4 regions of the Rhizobium sp. 42MFCr.1 genome follow, and region 1 is predicted to be linked to each of the others. Evidence: predicted binding sites of a transcription regulator. Region 1 holds the regulator's gene; each other region holds the start of a gene.
What was found. Region 1 encodes PhoB, which activates phosphate uptake and scavenging genes when phosphate is short. Its sites were predicted from a motif close to TGTCATNNANCTGTCAT; they were not measured.
Positions count from the first base shown of each region.

Region 1 (4,737 bases):
TCATGATCGCGTCGACATAGCGCGACAGCACCTTGGCCGTGTCACCGATCGTCTCGGCGCGGCCAAGCTGCATTTCTGTGCCCGACAGGAACAGCGTCTCGCCCCCGAGCTGGCGCATGCCAACGTCGAAGGACACGCGGGTGCGCGTCGAGGGCTTTTCGAAGATCATCGCCAGCATCTTGCCTGATAGCGGCTTGTCGCCCTGCCCGGCCTTGAAGGCCTGTTTGCGCGAGATTGCGTCATCCATGATGAGCCGTAGGTCGGATGCCGCGACGGCGGAGAGATCGAGGAAGTGTTTGGGGGAAGCCATTATCGTTACCTATCACGCCCGCCTTCCGACAGGCACTATTCATTAAGCCGTCTTCTTGACCTTCGCAGCGCGCACGCTTTCGGCGGCGCGTTCGAGGCGGGCAAGGCCCTCGCGGGCTTCGTCAGCAGTGACGACCAGAGGCGGCAGAAGACGAATGACATTGTCGCCAGCGGGTACGCCGAGCAGATGGGCGTCACGGATCGCCTGCAGCAGTTCGGAGGACGGCACGGCGGCCTTGACGCCGAGCAGCAGCCCCTCGCCCTTGATATCCTCGATGATATCAGGATAGCGATCCTTGAGCGAGGCCAGCCCTTGGCGGAATACCAGCGAGACGTCACGCACCTGCTGCAGGAAGCCCTCCGCGAGGATCACGTCGAGCACGGCACTGCCAACTGCCATGGCGAGCGGATTGCCGCCATAAGTGGAGCCATGCGTGCCGGCCTTCATGCCGGAAGCGGCCTCTGCCGTGGCAAGGCAGGCTCCGAGCGGGAAGCCGCCGCCGATGCCCTTGGCAACCGCCATGATATCGGGGGTAGCGCCTGACCACTCATGCGCAAAGAGCTTGCCCGTGCGGCCCATGCCGGTCTGCACTTCATCGAAAATCAGCAGCAGACCATGCTCGTCGCAGATCGCGCGAAGTGCCTTCAGGAACTCGTTCGTCGCCGGGCGGACGCCGCCTTCCCCCTGAATAGGTTCGATGAGGATCGCGGCCGTTTCATTTGTGATGGCGCTGCGGAGTGCATCGAGATCACCGAACGGCACCTGATCGAAGCCAGGCGCCTTGGGACCGAAGCCTTCGAGGTATTTCTCCTGGCCACCGGCGGCAATCGTCGCCAGCGTACGGCCATGGAAGGCGCCTTCAAAGGTGATAATATGGAACCGCTCGGGATGGCCCTTGGAAAACTGATAGCGGCGCGCGGTCTTGATCGCGCATTCCAAGGCTTCCGCGCCGGAGTTCGTGAAGAACACCTTATCGGCGAAGGTCGCATCGGTCAGCCGCTTTGCCAGTGTTTCCTGACCCGGGATCTCATAGATGTTGGACAGATGCCAGACCTTGTCGGCCTGCTCCTTCAGCGCGCCAACCACATGCGGATGGCTGTGGCCAACGGAGGTGACGGCAACGCCCGCGCCGAAATCAAGATATCGCTCGCCCGTTTCGCTGATCAGCCACACGCCTTCTCCTCGCTCGAACCGCAGCGGGGCACGAGAGTAGGTGTCGTAAAGCGCGGCTTCAGCCATGGCGCGATCTCCTATCAGCAATCATCAGCAGCCGGACTCCGGCTAAGGAAAGCAGGTCCGGAAAATTAAAAATGCCGCCTTTCGGCGGCGAGCAGCACTATTTACTTTTCGCACTGCAATGTCAACAAAACTGAGGTTTCGCTGCATGCGTCAAGCAGCCATCCCGAGGCGCTCGACCTATCAACAACTATGTTGCATAAATGACTCTCACGCCCAGCAAGTTGGGGAAAACTTGAAAATCGATTCCCCGAGATTCAACCGACTCTTGTCACGGAGTCGGCCTCACACTAGGTTAAAACTCAATTACTAGGCTGCATGCGGCGGAACTAGTCACCAAAATTTGAGTAAGCGTTTCTTGCCTCGGATACGTCCGTGGCAACGGTGAAGGATTCTGCCTACACCAACGCTAATAAGGCGGAGACAGGGGCATGAACTGGACAGACGAGCGCGTTGAAAAACTGAAGAAGCTGTGGTCCGAAGGCCTGAGCGCCAGCCAGATCGCAGCACAACTTGGCGGTGTAAGTCGTAATGCCGTCATTGGTAAAGTCCATCGTTTGAGTCTGCCCGGCCGTGCCAAGGCCGGCGGTTCGACGACCACCGTCAGAACCCCCAAGCGCACGACTTCGGCGCCCCGCGCCACGAACTACGCCTCGCGGATCACCACACGCACCGTTACCCGCCAACAGGGCGCGACGATGCTCAAGGAAGAGATCGAAATCGATACGGTGGAGGAAGTCCGCTTCCGTCCGGCCGCAAATGTAATCGTTCCGATTTCTCGCCGCCTTGGCCTCACCGAACTCACCGAGCGCACCTGCAAGTGGCCGGTCGGCGATCCGCTCAATGACGACTTCCACTTCTGCGGTTGCGAGTCCCCGGACTCTTCCCCGTATTGCACGTATCATCAGCGCATGGCCTACCAGCCGGTCAACGAGCGCCGCAAGGCCGCTAACCGGGTCGCCTGACCCGGAAGCCGGATAAGGAATAAAGAAAACGGGCCTTCGCGGGCCCGTTTTTCGTTGTATTGGAAAGACCTTTCAGGCTCTCGCCTGAAAGGATCAGGCTTCCATCGAATAGCCGGCACCGCGCACGGTGCGGATGACGTCCTGCATGTTGGAAAAGTTCAAAGCCTTGCGCAGGCGGCCGACATGGACGTCAACAGTACGCTCGTCGACATAGATGTCGTGACCCCAGACGCCGTCGAGCAACTGCGAGCGCGAGAAGACGCGGCCGGGCGATGCCATCAAGAACTCGAGAAGGCGGAATTCGGTCGGGCCGAGGCGGACTTCGCGGCTCTTGCGGTGAACGCGGTGTGTCTCGCGATCCAGCTCGATATCGCCGCACTTCAGCAGCGTCGAGAGCACCTCGGGCTTGGCACGACGCAGCATCGCCTTGACGCGAGCGACAAGCTCCGGCGTCGAGAACGGCTTGACGACGTAATCGTCAGCACCGGTCGAGAGGCCGCGAACCCGTTCGCTTTCCTCGCCACGGGCGGTCAGCATGATGATCGGCAGGCGCTCGGTTTCCGGCCGCATGCGCAGGCGGCGGCAGAGCTCGATGCCAGACACGCCCGGCAACATCCAATCGAGGATGAGAAGGTCCGGCGTGCGTTCCTGAAGCCGGATCTCGGCCTCGTCGCCGCGCAGGATGGTATCGACCTCAAAGCCTTCGGCCTCAAGGTTATAGCGGAGAAGCACGCTCAGCGCTTCTTCGTCTTCAACGACAGCTACTTTAGGGATCATTCGTTTCGGTCTCCTGGGGGCGCGGTCGCGGAATGACTATTCAGTGACTGCGCCGACGGTGTTGGCGGTATCGTCCTTCGGACGTTCGCCTTCCGGCTGGGCACCGGTGGCCATGTAGTAGATCGTTTCGGCAATGTTGGTGGCGTGGTCGCCGATGCGCTCGATGTTCTTGGCGCAGAACAGAAGATGCGTGCAGCTGGTGATGTTGCGCGGATCTTCCATCATGTAGGTGAGCATTTCACGGAACAGCGAGGTGTACATCGCGTCGATTTCCTCGTCGCGCTCACGGACCGATTTTGCTTTGTCGGCAGCACGGCTCGTGTAGACGTCGAGGACTTCCTTGAGTTGGACGAGGGCGAGCTCGGACAGGTGCTCGAGGCCGCGGGCGAGCTTGCGCGGCACGCCGGCGCTCTGTACGGCAATGACGCGCTTGGCAGTGTTCTTGCCCAGGTCGCCGACGCGCTCCAGGTCTGCCGCGATGCGGATGGAGCCCATGATCTCGCGAAGATCGGCCGCCATCGGCTGGCGGCGGGCGATCGTGACGATCGCCTTGTCGCCGATCTCGCGCTCCGCGTGGTCGAGGATCACATCGTCCGAGATGACCTTCTGGGCAAGAACCGTATCGCCGTTTACGAGCGCGCGTACTGCATCCGAGACCATCTGCTCGGCCAAGCCGCCCATTTCCGAGATACGGCGGGACAGGAACTTCAAATCATCGTCGTAGGCAGAAAAGATATGTGTCGATGCCATAGGGCTCATCCTTGAATATCGTAAGTGCTACCGAGACGGCCGATCAACCGAAGCGGCCCATGATGTAGTCCTGGGTGCGCGGATCGTCCGGGTTGGTGAACATCTTGTCGGTGTCATTCTCCTCGACGAGGTTGCCAAGGTGGAACATGGCTGTGCGCTGCGAAACACGGGCGGCCTGCTGCATCGAGTGCGTCACGATGACAATCGTGTAGTTCTCGCGGAGCTCGTGGATGAGCTCCTCGACCTTGGCCGTTGCAATCGGATCGAGTGCCGAGCATGGCTCGTCCATCAGGATGACTTCGGGGCTGACGGCGACGGCGCGGGCGATGCAGAGGCGCTGCTGCTGACCACCGGAAAGACCGGTGCCGGCTTCGTGAACGCGATCCTTCACCTCATTCCAGAGGCCGGCGCGCTGCAGGCTGTGTTCGACGATCTGGTCCATGTCGGCCTTCGACTTGGCGAGCCCATGGATACGCGGACCGTAGGCGACGTTTTCGTAGATCGTCTTCGGGAACGGGTTGGGCTTCTGGAACACCATGCCTACACGCGCGCGAAGCTCCACAACGTCGATATCCGGATCGTAGATATCTTCGCCATCGAGCGTGATCTTGCCAGCGACGCGGCAACCGTCGATCGTGTCGTTCATGCGGTTCAGGCTGCGCAGGAAGGTGGACTTGCCGCAACCGGATGGGCCAATCA
Region 1 covers NZ_KB897832.1:5,507-10,243, forward strand. Annotated here, with positions in the region: gene argF (ornithine carbamoyltransferase) at 1-310, opposite strand, end outside; gene C934_RS0115785 (aspartate aminotransferase family protein) at 353-1,549, opposite strand; gene C934_RS0115790 (GcrA family cell cycle regulator) at 1,978-2,511, shown strand; gene phoB (phosphate regulon transcriptional regulator PhoB) at 2,605-3,288, opposite strand; gene phoU (phosphate signaling complex protein PhoU) at 3,325-4,038, opposite strand; gene pstB (phosphate ABC transporter ATP-binding protein PstB) at 4,082-4,737, opposite strand, start outside.

Region 2 (4,737 bases), on a different contig from region 1:
GTCGCTCTCAAGCCGCTGCACGACTTCGCCAAGATCAAGCGCGTCGTCGTTTCGACCTACCAGTCCGTTTCCGGCGCTGGCAAGGACGGTATGGACGAGCTGTTCAACCAGACGCGCGCCGTCTTCGTCGCGGATCCGATCGAGAACAAGAAGTTCACGAAGCGTATTGCCTTCAACGTCATCCCGCACATCGACGTCTTCATGGAAGACGGCTACACGAAGGAAGAGTGGAAGGTTCTCGCCGAGACCAAGAAGATGCTCGACCCGAAGATCAAGGTGACCTGCACGGCAGTTCGCGTTCCAGTCTTCATCGGCCACTCTGAATCGGTCAACATCGAATTCGAAAGCGAGATCACGGCCGATCAGGCACGCGACATTCTGCGCGAAGCTCCCGGCTGCCTCGTCATCGACAAGCACGAGAACGGTGGTTACATCACGCCTTACGAATCCGCTGGCGAAGACGCGACCTTTATCTCGCGCATCCGCGAGGACGCGACGGTCGAGAACGGCCTGAATATGTGGGTGGTTTCCGACAACCTCCGCAAGGGTGCCGCTCTGAACGCGATCCAGATCGCCGAGTTGCTTGTCAATCGCGGACTTGTGAAGCCGCGCAAGCAGGCAGCCTGAACCAGTTGTTAACTATGGTTTGTTAAGCCCGGCTAAATAAGGTAAGGGCTTTTCTTGGCGCGGGTTGGTCGTTTCGGCTTCCCGCGCTTGCCAAATCAAAGACGGTGACAATATTGCCGAAAGCGGGGCCGCTGGCCCGGTTTGAAGGCCAGTCAGATCGGGATATCTCCATGCGCATGACGAAATTTTTGCTGGCAGCTGCCGCCGCCTGCATGCTCCACGCAGTTCCTGCAGCCGCCACGGCAGCCCAGTGCGGCAACAACGGCGCCGGCTTCAACGCCTGGGTGGACGAGTTCAAGCAAGAAGCCGTTGCAAACGGTGTCAGCCCCTCGGTTCTGGATCGCGCCTTCGCAAACGTCTCCTACAACAGGCCGACCATTGCCGCCGACCGCGGCCAGAAGAGCTTCAAGCTTTCCTTTGATGCCTTCATGCAGAAGCGCGGTGGTGCCGCGATCATCTCGCGCGGCAAGAGCATGAAGCGCTCCAATGCAGCTCTTTTTGCATCGATCGAGCGTCGCTTCGGTGTTCCTGCCGGCCCGTTGATCGCGATTTGGGGCATGGAAACCGGATTCGGCAGCTACATGGGCAACCAGCATACGCTGTCGGCCGTCTCCACGCTCGCCTATGACTGCCGTCGCTCCGACTATTTCACCGACCAGCTTTATGCCGCGCTGCAGCTGGTCTCTGAGGGTTATCTCAATACGCAGGCGCGTGGAGCAGCGCATGGTGAAATCGGCCAGACGCAGTTCCTGCCGCGCAATGTCGTGCGCTTCGGCGCCGATGGCGACGGCGACGGCCGCGTCGATATGGTCGGTTCTCGCGCTGACGCGCTTGCCTCGACTGCCAACTTCCTGAAGGGCCATGGCTGGCAGGCCGGTGCGGGTTATCAGCCGGGCGAGCCCAACTTCGCGGCCATCGCCGGCTGGAACGCGGCGACGGTCTACCAGCAGGCGATCGCCTACATTGGACAGCAGATAGACGGAAATTGAGAACAGCGTAGCGTAAGCCAAAAGCGCCGAACCGAACTTCGGCGCTTTTTTTGTTTTGGGCTTAGACGTCCGGGCGAATGAAGTCGCGAGTTTCGGAATCCATCACCCAGAGTTCGCCGGTCGAGATGTCGAACCAGGCACCGTGAAGCGCGATCTTGCCTTCCTCCTCCAATGCCTTGATGTTCGGGAAGGTCCTGAGATTCTCAATGGAGTTGCGGATCGATACGCGCTCGAGCGCGGTCTGACGCTCGGAAGGCGTCATGACATCGTTGGCGCCGATCTGCTCTGCGGCAGGCTTCACGAGCGACATCCAGCGTCCGATAAAGTCACCGGGTGAAAGGGGTTCGGCACTTGGGTCGAGAGCGGCCCTGATGCCCCCACAGCGCCCGTGACCCATGACCACGATGTCCGTAACCTTCAAGGCCTGAACCGCGAATTCCAGCGCAGCCGAGGTGGCATGGAAATGGCCGTCCGGCTCGTAGGGCGGCACCATATTGGCCACGTTGCGGATGACGAACAGTTCGCCGGGACCGGCATCGAATATCAGCTCGGGCGCAGCGCGCGAATCCGAACATGCGACCACCAGCGTACTTGGGTTTTGGCCGTGCTCGGCCAGCGCTTTATAGCGATCACGGGCGTCCGTGTAACGCCCGTTCATAAAGTTGCGATAACCGTCGAGAAGGGTGTTTGGAAAACGCTGCATGATCTTCGATTACAGCTTGCGCCCGGCAAGATCAATATCGCACTGCAAGATAGGAAGCGTCGTCAGCTTTTGCGCCTTTGCGCCGGATGCATCAAGCGCCGCATCTGGACCATCGCCATCGGCGTTGCCAGGCTCGACGAGTCGCTTGCCAGCGTCAATTCATCGCTGCCCCGCTTTACGGCGCGGGCAAGCACCTCGTAGACGCTTGCCGTTGCAAGCTGAAGCGCCTTCTCGTCCTCCATGCCGGAAAGAAGTCGCGACAGAAACAGCGCGGCAAGTAGATCTCCGAGACCATTCGGCGGCTTGTCGATAAGGCGATGCTCCGCCAGCAGCGCATGACGCCCCGAAAGATAGAGGTTCCCTGTGCCGCCGGCCATCATCGGCACCGCTGACGTCACCAGCATGCGGGAGGGCCCCAGCGACAGGGCGGCGTCCATAATCGCCGTATTGTCCTCCAGCGGGGCACCTACAAGCCAGGCCAGTTCGTATCGATTGGGCGTCGCAAGCGAAGCCAGTGGTATCAGATGATCCCTGATCGCCTCCGCCGTTGCCTGTGGTACGTAGAGACCACCCAGATCCCCCATGACCGGATCGCAAACATAGAGCAGGTCCGGCTTGTGCTCGCGCAAAGCCGTCACGAGCCGAGCAACCGAGCGCGCCTGCGCGGCATTGCCGAAATAGCCGGAAAGAACCGCCTTCACCTCGCCGATCCAAGGCGCGCGAATGAGATCGTCGATAGCCGCGTCAAAATCGCTTTCGGTGAACGTTAGCCGCGTCGACCGACCGTGACCGGGATGCCACGGAAGCACGATCGTCGGCAACGCCCAGACCTGGTGACCAAGCGTCTCTAGTGCAAAGACCGCTGCACGATTTCCGACGGAGCCGCGCACAACGTGGCTAGAGATAACGATGACAGTTCCTGCGGCATTTTCCGACATGATGCTCGACTCGGCTTCCAATGAGTGTTGATCCCCTTTTTGCAGCTTCACTGTCAACTGCCCTTCATGCAGGCATGCCAACGTCGCCCCTCAAGAATTTCCACGTACTTACGGCAAACCAAAAATCTTTCGAAAATTTGCGTCCCGGCGGCCAAAAACGCATGAAAGCTGCCTCGGGATGCCGTCTTTTAGAGATTCTTTCGTCAAATCTTCTGCTAACTTGCGCCAAATCGAGGAGATGAGGAGTATCTGCGATGGCTGGCCGAAACAATCCGAAGCGCGAAAAACAACTGGAGAGCGCGACCAAGATCGCGACGGCAACGGGGGAAGCCTACCTCAATCCCGAGTTCCTGTTCGGTCGCGCCAGCGGCGACGACCTGGAACGCTACACACCGGAGATGCTGGCGCTTTCGGCCATCCATTCCGCCAAGGAGCTCGCGGCCTGGGGCAGCAATTCGGCACGGATCACCATCGAGACCATCGCCGATGTGGAGCCCGACGGCGTTGCCGTATCCGTTCTCACGGTCACCGACCACAACATGCCGTTCCTGTATGAATCGGTAATGGGCGAAGTTACCAGCAGCTATCGCGACCTCTACATGGCCGTGCATCCGATCCTGGTGATGGAGGATGGCAAGGCGCCGGAACTTTACTCCGCCGATCTCCCGAGCGAGCCGGCCAATCGCGTCAGCCATATCCAGCTGCATCTTGCCCCTCTAACGACAGCCCAGGCCGCAGACCTCGTCAAGCGGATAAAGACGGTGGTCGAGCAGGTGCGCGTGACGGTTTCCGACTGGAGGCCCATGCTGGACAAGCTCGGAACCGTGATCGATGAGCTTTCCGCTTACAATGCCAGCCGCCGGAAAGCGGAAAGGGATGAAGCGCTTGCCTTCCTGACGTGGCTGCGCGACGCGAACTTCACCTTCCTCGGAATGCGCGAATATGTCTATTCCGGAAAGGGCGCGAGCGCGAAGGTTGAGCGCGACAAGGGCACCGGTCTCGGCATTCTCTCCAACCCAGACGTACTCGTTCTGCGCACCGGCAGGGACGCCGTTACGACCACGCCTGAAATTCTGGCATTCCTCGATGGTCCGGATTTCCTGATCGTCACTAAGGCCAACGTCAAGTCGATTGTCCATCGCCGCGCCTATATGGACTATGTCGGTGTCAAGCGCTTCGATACCAACGGGAATGTGACCGGCGAGTTGCGCATCGTCGGTCTCTTCACCTCCACTGCCTACACGTCGCTCGCCAGCGATATCCCGTTGCTCCGCTCCAAGATCGAACGAGTGAAGGAACATTTCGGCTTTGACCCCATGAGCCACTCCGGCCGCATGCTGGACAACACGCTGGAATCCTATCCGCGCGACGACCTCTTCCAGATCGATACGACGCTTCTGGCGAGCTTTGCCGAACAGATCAATGATCTCGCCGATCGGCCGCGCGTGCGGGCGCTGCCGCGCATCGATCACTTCGATCG
Region 2 covers NZ_KB897846.1:24,725-29,461, forward strand. Annotated here, with positions in the region: gene C934_RS0122920 (aspartate-semialdehyde dehydrogenase) at 1-627, shown strand, start outside; gene C934_RS0122925 (lytic murein transglycosylase) at 798-1,616, shown strand; gene C934_RS0122930 (carbonic anhydrase) at 1,678-2,319, opposite strand; gene pdxY (pyridoxal kinase PdxY) at 2,382-3,257, opposite strand; gene C934_RS0122940 (NAD-glutamate dehydrogenase) at 3,512-4,737, shown strand, end outside.
Region 2: a site for PhoB is predicted at 3,309-3,325, ahead of C934_RS0122940 (NAD-glutamate dehydrogenase). Genes of this name have one in related genera too.

Region 3 (4,737 bases), on a different contig from region 1:
ACCGGATTAGCGTCCAGGCGCTGAACCGGCGGTTCAGCCGGCGGGAAAGAAAGAAGACGGTCACTTCGGCCGCAACGCCAGCACTCCACAAAACGGCGATCTCGGTGCCGGAAAAGCCGAGTTCTCGCCAGTAGAGGGATGCGAAGGCCTGCAGCACCGCGTGGCTTGACTGCTGGATTGCGACCCCGATCAGCAACGCCAACAAATGGGGCTGGCGCAGAGAACTCCCCGTTGCAGCCGAGATATCGACAGGTATCCCGCGCCTGCGCGTCGGGCCGATCCGGGGACAATAGATAGCCATCACAACAGTCATAACAAAGCCAAAGGTCATGACAGGCAACACCATCTCGCCACCCCAATGCCCGATCAGCTGCCCGCCGATCAGAGTGGAGACGATGAACGCTACCGACCCCCATACCCGCATGGAGCCGTAATCCAGACCCCAGCGCCGCACTCCGGAGATCACGATCGATTCGACAACCGGGACATAACAGGCAAAGGTCGCTCCCTGGATCGTGTAGACGATCAGCACCGGCCAGAATGTGTTCGTCCAGTAGAGCGCGATGGCTGTCAGCAGCGACAGGACTCCGGAAAACAGCAGCACATCCGCTCGCTCCCTCATCCGGTCGGCATACATCGCCACGATCGGGGCGACGAGCACGCGCACGACCATCGGCACCGCGAGGATGACGCCGATCTCGTGGTCGTTGAATTCGTGCTGTGCAAGCCACATCGGAAAGAAGGGCAACGCAACGCCATTGACGAGCAGGGGCGCGCAGTAAGACAGGGCACTGAGAAGCCGAAAGCGCGGCGGGGCGCCCTCGCCTGTCTGAGGGTTTTGAGCGGGAATCATTAGGTGGACCTGCAGGAAACTGAACGCTGCCTATCACGTCAACCTAAGGGCGACTATGGCAAGAAATTGCCCGATTGAAACGTTTAAAAAAATAAATAGGGCCTGTCGCAAAGACACAACGGGCTAAACTGATGCATTGAATTGCTGGCTTGGGAGATTGCGCCTAAGCGGCTTGCCGGGCGACGTCCTTTTCGCGATGCCCGATCGCCATCGGGACCGCCTGCGTACCGCTCATGGAACGCCATTCGATCAATTCAAAGGCGCCGTCTTGATGCTCGGCGATCGCCGTACAGCTTTCGACCCAGTCTCCAGTGTTGATGTAACGGATCCCGTCCATGTCTTCCATGACAGCGTGATGAATGTGGCCACAAATCACGCCGTCCGCACCGTGCTTACGGGCTTCGTCGGCAACGACGCGCTGGAACTCGCCGATGAAGTTGACTGCATGCTTCACCTGAAGCTTGGCCCATGCGGAAAACGACCAGTACGGCATCCCCATCCGGCGACGGATTGCTGCTAGGCCAATATTGATTATGATCGCCATGTCGTATGCCCAGTCGCCGAGATAGGCGAGCAGGCGGGCGTTGCGCACCACGACGTCGAACTCGTCGCCATGCAGCACGAGGTACTTCTTGCCGTCGGCCGCTTCGTGCATGATGCGCTCGGCAACCTCGATGCCACCGAAATGGGTGCCTGGAAAGTCACGAAGGAATTCGTCGTGATTGCCGGGGATATAAACCACCCGCGTGCCCTTGCGCGCCTTGCGCAGCAGCTTCTGGACCACGTCGTTGCAATCCTGCGGCCAGTACCAGCTGCGCTTCAGTCGCCAGCCATCGATGATATCGCCGACGAGGACGATGGTATCGGCCTCGTGATGCTTGAGAAAATCCAACAGGAAGTCCACCTTCGCGGCCTTGGAGCCGAGATGCACATCGGAAATGAAAAGCGTACGGAAGTGCCGCGTATCCATATTGTCCCTCACAAGCATCCTGCTCGTGTCCCATGGTTCACCTGACCTTCCAAAACCAGAGTCGTGTTTCAGGAAGATGACATCCGGTTGTCACGCCCGATTTTCCCGGTCTCTACAGACCTGCGCTCCCCCCACGGCAGATTTGCGCTGTTTTCGCATTTCGAACGGAAATTCCGACTGTTCGACCATCCCGTTTGATGTATTGAAGGCAGTTCAAAGACAGCATGCGGCAGCCGGAGGCGATGATGGATCATCACGAAAAGTCCAAGACGGAAAAGAATTTGGCAGGTGGAAGCCTCGACGAGCAGGCGCTCTACTTCCATCGCTATCCGCGTCCGGGCAAGCTTGAAATCCAGGCAATCAAGCCGCTCGGCAACCAGCGCGACCTGGCGCTGGCCTATTCCCCCGGCGTCGCAGCACCCTGTCTCGCCATCCGCGACAATCCCGAGACGGCCGCCGACTATACCTCGCGCGCAAATCTCGTAGCGGTCATTTCCAACGGTACGGCCGTTCTCGGCCTCGGCAATATCGGTCCGCTGGCATCAAAGCCGGTCATGGAGGGTAAGGCCGTCCTCTTCAAGAAGTTTGCCAACATCGATGTCTTCGATATCGAGGTCGATGCAACGAGTGTCGATCAGATGGTCTCGACCGTCGCCTCGCTCGAGCCGACCTTCGGCGGCATCAATCTCGAGGACATCAAGGCGCCGGAATGTTTCGAGATCGAGCGCCGCCTCCGCAAGACCATGAAGATCCCGGTTTTCCATGACGACCAGCATGGCACGGCCATCATCGTCGCTGCGGCGATCCTCAATGGCCTGGAACTGGCCAACAAGAAGATCGACGAGGTCAAGATCGTCGCTTCGGGCGCGGGTGCCGCTGCCCTCGCCTGCCTCAACCTCCTCGTCACGCTGGGCGCCAAACGCGAGAATATCTGGGTCCACGACATCGAAGGCCTGGTCTACGAAGGCCGTACAGAGTTGATGGACAAGTGGAAGAGCGTCTACTCCCAAAAGAGCGACACGCGCACGCTTGCGGAAAACATCGGTGGCGCCGACGTATTCCTTGGCTTGTCTGCCGCCGGCGTGCTGAAGCCGGAACTGCTGGCGCAGATGGCCGAAAACCCGCTGATCATGGCGCTCGCCAATCCGACGCCGGAGATCATGCCCGATCTCGCCCGCGCTGCCCGCCCCGATGCAATGATCTGCACCGGTCGCTCCGACTTCCCGAACCAGGTGAACAATGTTCTTTGCTTCCCCTACATCTTCCGGGGTGCTTTGGATTGCGGCGCGGTCACCATCAACGAAGAAATGAAGATGGCTGCCGTGCGCGCCATCGCGGCACTTGCGCGGGAGGAGCCGTCCGACGTCGCCGCCCGCGCCTATTCGGGCGAAACGCCGGTCTTCGGCCCGAACTACCTGATCCCTTCGCCCTTCGACCCGCGCCTGATCCTGCGGATCGCCCCGGCGGTCGCGAGGGCTGCCGCCGAAAGCGGTGTCGCCCTGCGTCCGATCACCGATTTCGACGCCTATCTCGACCAGCTCAATCGTTTCGTCTTCCGTTCGGGCTTCATCATGAAACCGATCTTTGCTGCGGCGAAGAATGCCGAGCGCAAGAGGGTCATCTTCTCGGAAGGTGAGGATGAACGCGTGCTGCGCGCCGCGCAGGTGCTGCTGGAAGAAGGCATTGCCGAACCGATCCTGATCGGCCGCCCGCAGGTCATCGAAACGCGCCTCCAGCGCTACGGCCTGCGCATCCGCCCGCTTTCGGATTTCGACGTCATCAACCCGGAAGACGATCCGCGCTTCCGCGAATATGTCGATCTCTACTTCTCGCTGGTCGGGCGTCGCGGCGTCATTCCGGAGGCCGCCCGCACGATCGTTCGTACCAACACGACCGTCATCGGCGCGCTGGCGCTGAAGCGCGGCGAAGCCGACGCTCTGATCTGCGGCCTGGAAGGCCGTTACGAGAAACATCTGCGCGACGTTCGCCAGATCATCGGCAAGCGGCATGACGTCTGCGACTTCTCGGCACTCAGCCTGCTGATCTCGCAGCGCGGAGCCACGTTCTTCACGGACACCTACGTCACCTTCAATCCGACTGCGGAAGAAATCGCCGAGTCCGCGGTTCTCGCCGCCGAGGAAATCAAGCGCTTCGGCATTACGCCGCGCGTGGCCCTCGTTTCCCACTCGAATTTCGGCTCGCGTGAATCCGAGAGCGCGACGAAGATGCGTGCTGCTCTCAAGCTCGTTCGCGAAGCAGCCCCGGAGCTTGAAGTCGACGGCGAGATGCATGGCGAGAGCGCGATCTCCGACGCCCTGCGCAAGCGCGTCATGCCCGACACGACCCTGCATGACGAAGCGAACCTGCTGGTCTTCCCGAACCTGGATTCGGCGAACATCACCCTCGGCGTCGTGAAATCGATGATCGACGGCTTGCATGTAGGGCCGATCCTGCTGGGCGCTGCGCTGCCGGCGCACATCCTGGCGCCCTCGGTGACCTCCCGCGGTGTCGTCAACATGGCTGCCCTCGCCGTCGTCGAGGCTTCACAGCCGGCGTGATTTGCGGCCGATCGAGAAAATGCGCTAAGATTCCGACTGCAGCCTGTTAAGACAAACGGGCTAGCAATGGAGGCGCGGCGGGACGCCGCGCCTTACGACCTGCTCACCGATGGGACGATGCCTTGAACCGCTGGATTCTGTCATTCGCAGCCGCACTTGTGTTGATCGGCCCGGCCCATGCCCAGGTGCCGGCGATCTGCGGAGACCTGCGTGCCCGCCTTGCCGATCTGCCGCAAATCATCGGCAGCACGCCCGAGGTGCGCAAATTCGCCAGCGCCATCGCCGAACAGAACCTTGAGCTTCGCAAGGTCCGTAGCGATCTCCGTCAGAACGGCTGCACAAGCGGCAGCATGGTC
Region 3 covers NZ_KB897818.1:173,342-178,078, reverse strand. Annotated here, with positions in the region: gene C934_RS0100905 (MFS transporter) at 1-853, opposite strand, end outside; gene C934_RS0100900 (UDP-2,3-diacylglucosamine diphosphatase) at 1,017-1,841, opposite strand; gene C934_RS0100895 (NADP-dependent malic enzyme) at 2,069-4,381, shown strand; gene C934_RS0100890 (DUF2865 domain-containing protein) at 4,504-4,737, shown strand, end outside.
Region 3: a site for PhoB is predicted at 1,901-1,917, ahead of C934_RS0100900 (UDP-2,3-diacylglucosamine diphosphatase). Genes of this name have one in related genera too.

Region 4 (4,737 bases), on a different contig from region 1:
CGTGCTGATGGTCGTGCAGATGCTGCGCAAGAAGGGCGTTGTCTCGAAGTTTGTTGAATTCTTCGGCCCTGGCATGGACAACATGCCGCTCGCCGACCGCGCGACCATCGGCAACATGGGTCCGGAATACGGCGCGACCTGCGGCTTCTTCCCGGTTGACGGCGAAACCATCAACTACCTCAACATGTCCGGCCGCAGTAAGGACCGCATCGCTCTCGTCGAAGCCTACTCAAAGGCACAGGGCATGTGGCGCGAAGGCGATGGTTCGGACCTCGTCTTCACAGATACGCTGGAACTCGACCTCGGCGACGTTGTGCCTGCCATGGCCGGCCCGAAGCGTCCTGAAGGCCGTATCCCGCTCGAAAACATCGCTTCCGGTTTCGCCGGCTCGATGGACACCGATTACAAGAAGCCCGGTCAGCTCTCCAATCGCTACGCGGTCGAAGGCACCGACTTCGATCTCGGCCATGGCGACGTGGCGATTGCCGCCATCACTTCCTGCACCAACACCTCCAACCCGTCGGTTCTGATCGCTGCCGGTCTTCTTGCCCGCAACGCCGTTGCCAAGGGCCTGAAGTCCAAGCCGTGGGTCAAGACCTCGCTGGCACCGGGATCGCAGGTCGTTGGTGAGTATCTGGCGAAGTCCGGCCTGCAGGCCGACCTCGACAAGCTCGGCTTCAACCTCGTCGGCTTCGGTTGCACGACCTGCATCGGCAACTCCGGTCCGCTGCCGGCGCCGATCTCGAAGACGATCAACGACAAGGGTCTGATCGTTTCAGGCGTGCTCTCGGGCAACCGCAACTTCGAAGGCCGTATTTCTCCGGATGTTCAGGCGAACTACCTGGCTTCGCCGCCGCTCGTCGTTGCCTACGCTCTGGCCGGCACGGTCCAGAAGGATCTGACCAAGGAGCCGATCGGTGAAGACCAGAACGGCAACCCTGTTTATCTCAAGGACATTTGGCCGACCTCGCACGAAGTGCAGGACTTCATCCAGAAGTACGTCACCCGCGAACTTTACGAAACGAAGTACGCCGACGTCTTCAAGGGTGATGAAAACTGGCAAGCCGTCAACGTTCCGGCCGGACAGACCTACGCCTGGGATGACAAGTCGACCTACGTGCAGAACCCGCCCTACTTTGTGGGCATGGGCAAGACCGGCACCGGCATCTCCGATATCAAGGGTGCGCGCGTTCTCGGCCTTTTCGGCGACAAGATCACCACCGACCACATTTCGCCTGCCGGTTCGATCAAGGCTGCGTCTCCGGCTGGTGCTTACCTGCTTGAGAACCACGTCGGTGTTGCCGACTTCAACCAGTACGGCACGCGTCGCGGCAACCATGAAGTCATGATGCGTGGCACGTTCGCCAATATCCGTATCCGCAACCACATGCTCGGCCCGAACGGCAAGGAAGGTGGCTACACCATCCACTATCCGTCGAAGGAAGAGGAATCGATCTATGACGCGGCTATGCAGTATAAGGCCGAGGGCGTTCCGCTCGTCATCTTTGCTGGCGTCGAGTACGGCAACGGCTCGTCCCGCGACTGGGCAGCGAAGGGCACCAACCTGCTCGGCGTGAAGGCGGTCATTGCACAGTCCTTCGAGCGTATTCACCGATCGAACCTGGTCGGAATGGGCGTCATCCCATTCGTCTTCGAAGAGGGCACGACCTGGGCAAGCCTCGGCCTGAAGGGCGACGAAATCGTCAGCATCGAGGGCCTTGAGAACATCAAGCCGCGCGAAAAGAAGATCGCCAAGATTACCTACGGGGACGGCACCGTGAAGGAAGTTCCGCTGCTGTCGCGCGTCGATACGCTCGACGAAGTGGTCTACCTCAACAACGGTGGCATCCTGCAGACGGTTCTGCGCGATCTCGCTGCCTGATTGTTAACAGACTTGCATGACAATGGCCGCCGGAAAGAGATTTCCGGCGGTTTTTTGTTTGAGTACGAGGTATTTAGATGCCCGGTCACGCTGATGTGTTTCAGCTTGGCTTCTCCGAAGCTTGGTCTCACCCCTTCGTGACTTTCCGTTTAGATCGGGAACCATTATCTCTACGTTCAGACATCGGAACCTATGGCGAAGGGTGGCGGTGGTTGCTGAAGAAAAGGTGCAGTGAATGTCCCCGCGGTTTCTGATTTCTCTGGTTGCAGGTGTGGCGCTTGCCGGCCCACTGTTTGCCCAGGACGCGCCAAAAGGCGTGGTCGAACTCTTCACCTCGCAGGGATGTTCTTCTTGTCCTCCAGCCGATGCGGCTTTCCGCAAGATTGTCGAGGCTGGCGGCGTTATTGCCCTCGCTTATCACGTCGACTACTGGAACTACATGGGCTGGGCCGACACGCTGAGTTCGAAAGAAAACACCGAGCGCCAGTATGGCTACGCGCAGACCATGGGCCGCGCCAATGTCTATACGCCGCAGGTGATCGTCAATGGTCGTGATCATGTGGCAGGGGCCGACCTGGGCGCGATCAATAAGAAAATCGATAGCTATGCAGCCGAAGGCAAGGGATTGTCGGTGCCGGTCACCGCACAGATGCGCGACGACCAACTCGAGATCAAGATTGGCGCGGGCCAGGGCAAAGCCAATGTCGTCATGGTCTATTTCAACCGCGAGAAGACCATCGAGGTCGAGAAGGGCGAAAACAGCGGTCAGAAGATTGCTTATCTGAACAGCGTTGCCGATGTCGAAACCGTCGGCATGTGGGAGGGCAAGGAAACGAGCTTGACGCTGCCGGCCAGCGTGATGCAGAAGCCGGATCTTGAGGGCTGCGCGATTCTACTTCAATCCTCCACCGCCGACGGCAATCCATCGGCGATTCTCGGAGCGACGGTCGTCATGGCTGGGAAGAATATCTGACCGTTTCATCTGCCTTGCGGATGGAAAACGGGGCGGCCCGGCTGATCGTATTCGGGGCTGGGGTTAAGGTCGATACGGTCAGCCGGGCCCTTTGGCGCGCTGGCGCCAAACTCGCACAAAACCTTTTCAGCAGACCAAATCCGGCAAAAAGATCATGCGCAAATCAGGTGCGACGCGGGTCCGAACGGCCCCGCGGCGCAGTCGTGAGGGAATTTCTCCTCCAAATGAGGCGCTGTTTTGACTGAATTGCGGCGCTCGGGAGATTGCACAGACTATGATTAATGTGACTGATCGCCCGCTTGCAATTTGTAAACGCTAAGGCAAACTGTCATGTACCCGTCACAAGCGGAGGCACAGGGAGACTGATGACAGATCAGCCGGATTTGCGGCGCGGCGAGAGCCGGTCAGCCGACAACAGTTCCTCAGTCGTCGTAGATCTCAAGGAATACAAGCAGAGCAAGGATCCAGCGCCGGTTACATTCCACCGACGCGAGCTCGACGCGATTTTATGGATTTATGGCCGCATGGTCGGCGAGGGCGAGTGGCGGGACTATGCGATCGATCATCTGAAGGATCGTGCCGTCTTCTCCGTTTTCAAGCGATCAGGTGAAATGCCACTCTTTCGCATCGAGAAGAATCCGAAGCTCACTGCCAAGCAGGGTGCTTATTCCGTTATCAATACGCACGGCGTTATCCTGAAGCGTGGGCACGAACTCCCCCAGGTTCTGAAGGTCTTCAACAAGGCGTTGAAGCTGGTCGAGAAGTAGCTCGAGCTCAGGCCTTGAACAGCGTGCCTGGATAGGTCGAGGCATCGGGGTCGGTCGCCGCCCCATCACCCAGGGCACGCTGCATGATCATCGTGTCGAGCCAGCGACCGTGCTTGTAGCCTGTTGCCTTGAGTCGGCCGGTTTCTGCAAAGCCCAGTGTCTGATGCAGGGCAATGGATGCCGGATGCGCGCCGCCGATCACGGCCACCATCTGGCGAAAGCCGAGATCGGTGCAGCGTTGGATCAGTTCGGCGAGCAGCAGCCTTCCAATTCCCTTGCCGCGCGCTTCCGGCCCCAGGTAGATCGAATCCTCGACCATCCAGCGATAGGCCGGCCGCGTGCGGAAGGCCGAGGCGTAGGCGTAACCAAGCAGCCCGCCATTCTCATCGATCGCGGCGATGTAGGGGTAGCTCTGGCCCGTGATTGCGGAAAATCGTGCCGCCATCTCGCTCTCGTCCGGTGGGACGATCTCGTAGCTTGCGACACCGTTCAGTACGGATTCGCGATAGATGGCCGTGATGGCAGGGAGGTCGGATGAGGAAGCGTCGCGGAGGAAGATGGGCATTCGGTCGGCCGGCAGATATGACGATGGACTCTTCCAGAAATCATCCTCGGCATGATCGAGCAACAAAAAAGGCGGCCGAAGCCGCCTTTTTCGATAACGTTCCTGTTCCTTATTTGCGGTCGCCCATGAACTGCAGGAGGAACATGAAGAGGTTGATGAAGTCCAGATACAGGGTCAGTGCGCCCATGATTGCCTTGCGGCCGGCAACATCCGCGCCGTCTGCTGCGTAGTACATTTCCTTGATGCGCTGCGTGTCGTAGGCGGTAAGGCCTGCGAAGATCAGCACGCCGATCGCGGAGACCGCGAACTGCAGGGCAGACGATGCCAGGAAGATGTTCACGATCGACGCGATGATCAGGCCGAAGAGACCCATGATCAGGAACGAGCCCATCGCGGAGAGATCACGCTTGGTCGTGTAGCCGTAAAGCGACAGCGCACCAAAGGAGGCGGCCGTCACGAAGAACGTCTGCGTGATGCTCGACTGCGTGTAGACCAGGAAGATCGACGAAAGCGACAGGCCCACCAGCGCGGCGTAGACCCAGAAGGTCGT
Region 4 covers NZ_KB897821.1:104,553-109,289, reverse strand. Annotated here, with positions in the region: gene acnA (aconitate hydratase AcnA) at 1-1,882, shown strand, start outside; gene C934_RS0106045 (DUF1223 domain-containing protein) at 2,118-2,855, shown strand; gene C934_RS0106040 (DUF2794 domain-containing protein) at 3,221-3,622, shown strand; gene C934_RS0106035 (GNAT family N-acetyltransferase) at 3,630-4,187, opposite strand; gene C934_RS0106030 (Bax inhibitor-1/YccA family protein) at 4,297-4,737, opposite strand, start outside.
Region 4: a site for PhoB is predicted at 3,182-3,198, ahead of C934_RS0106040 (DUF2794 domain-containing protein). Genes of this name have one in related genera too.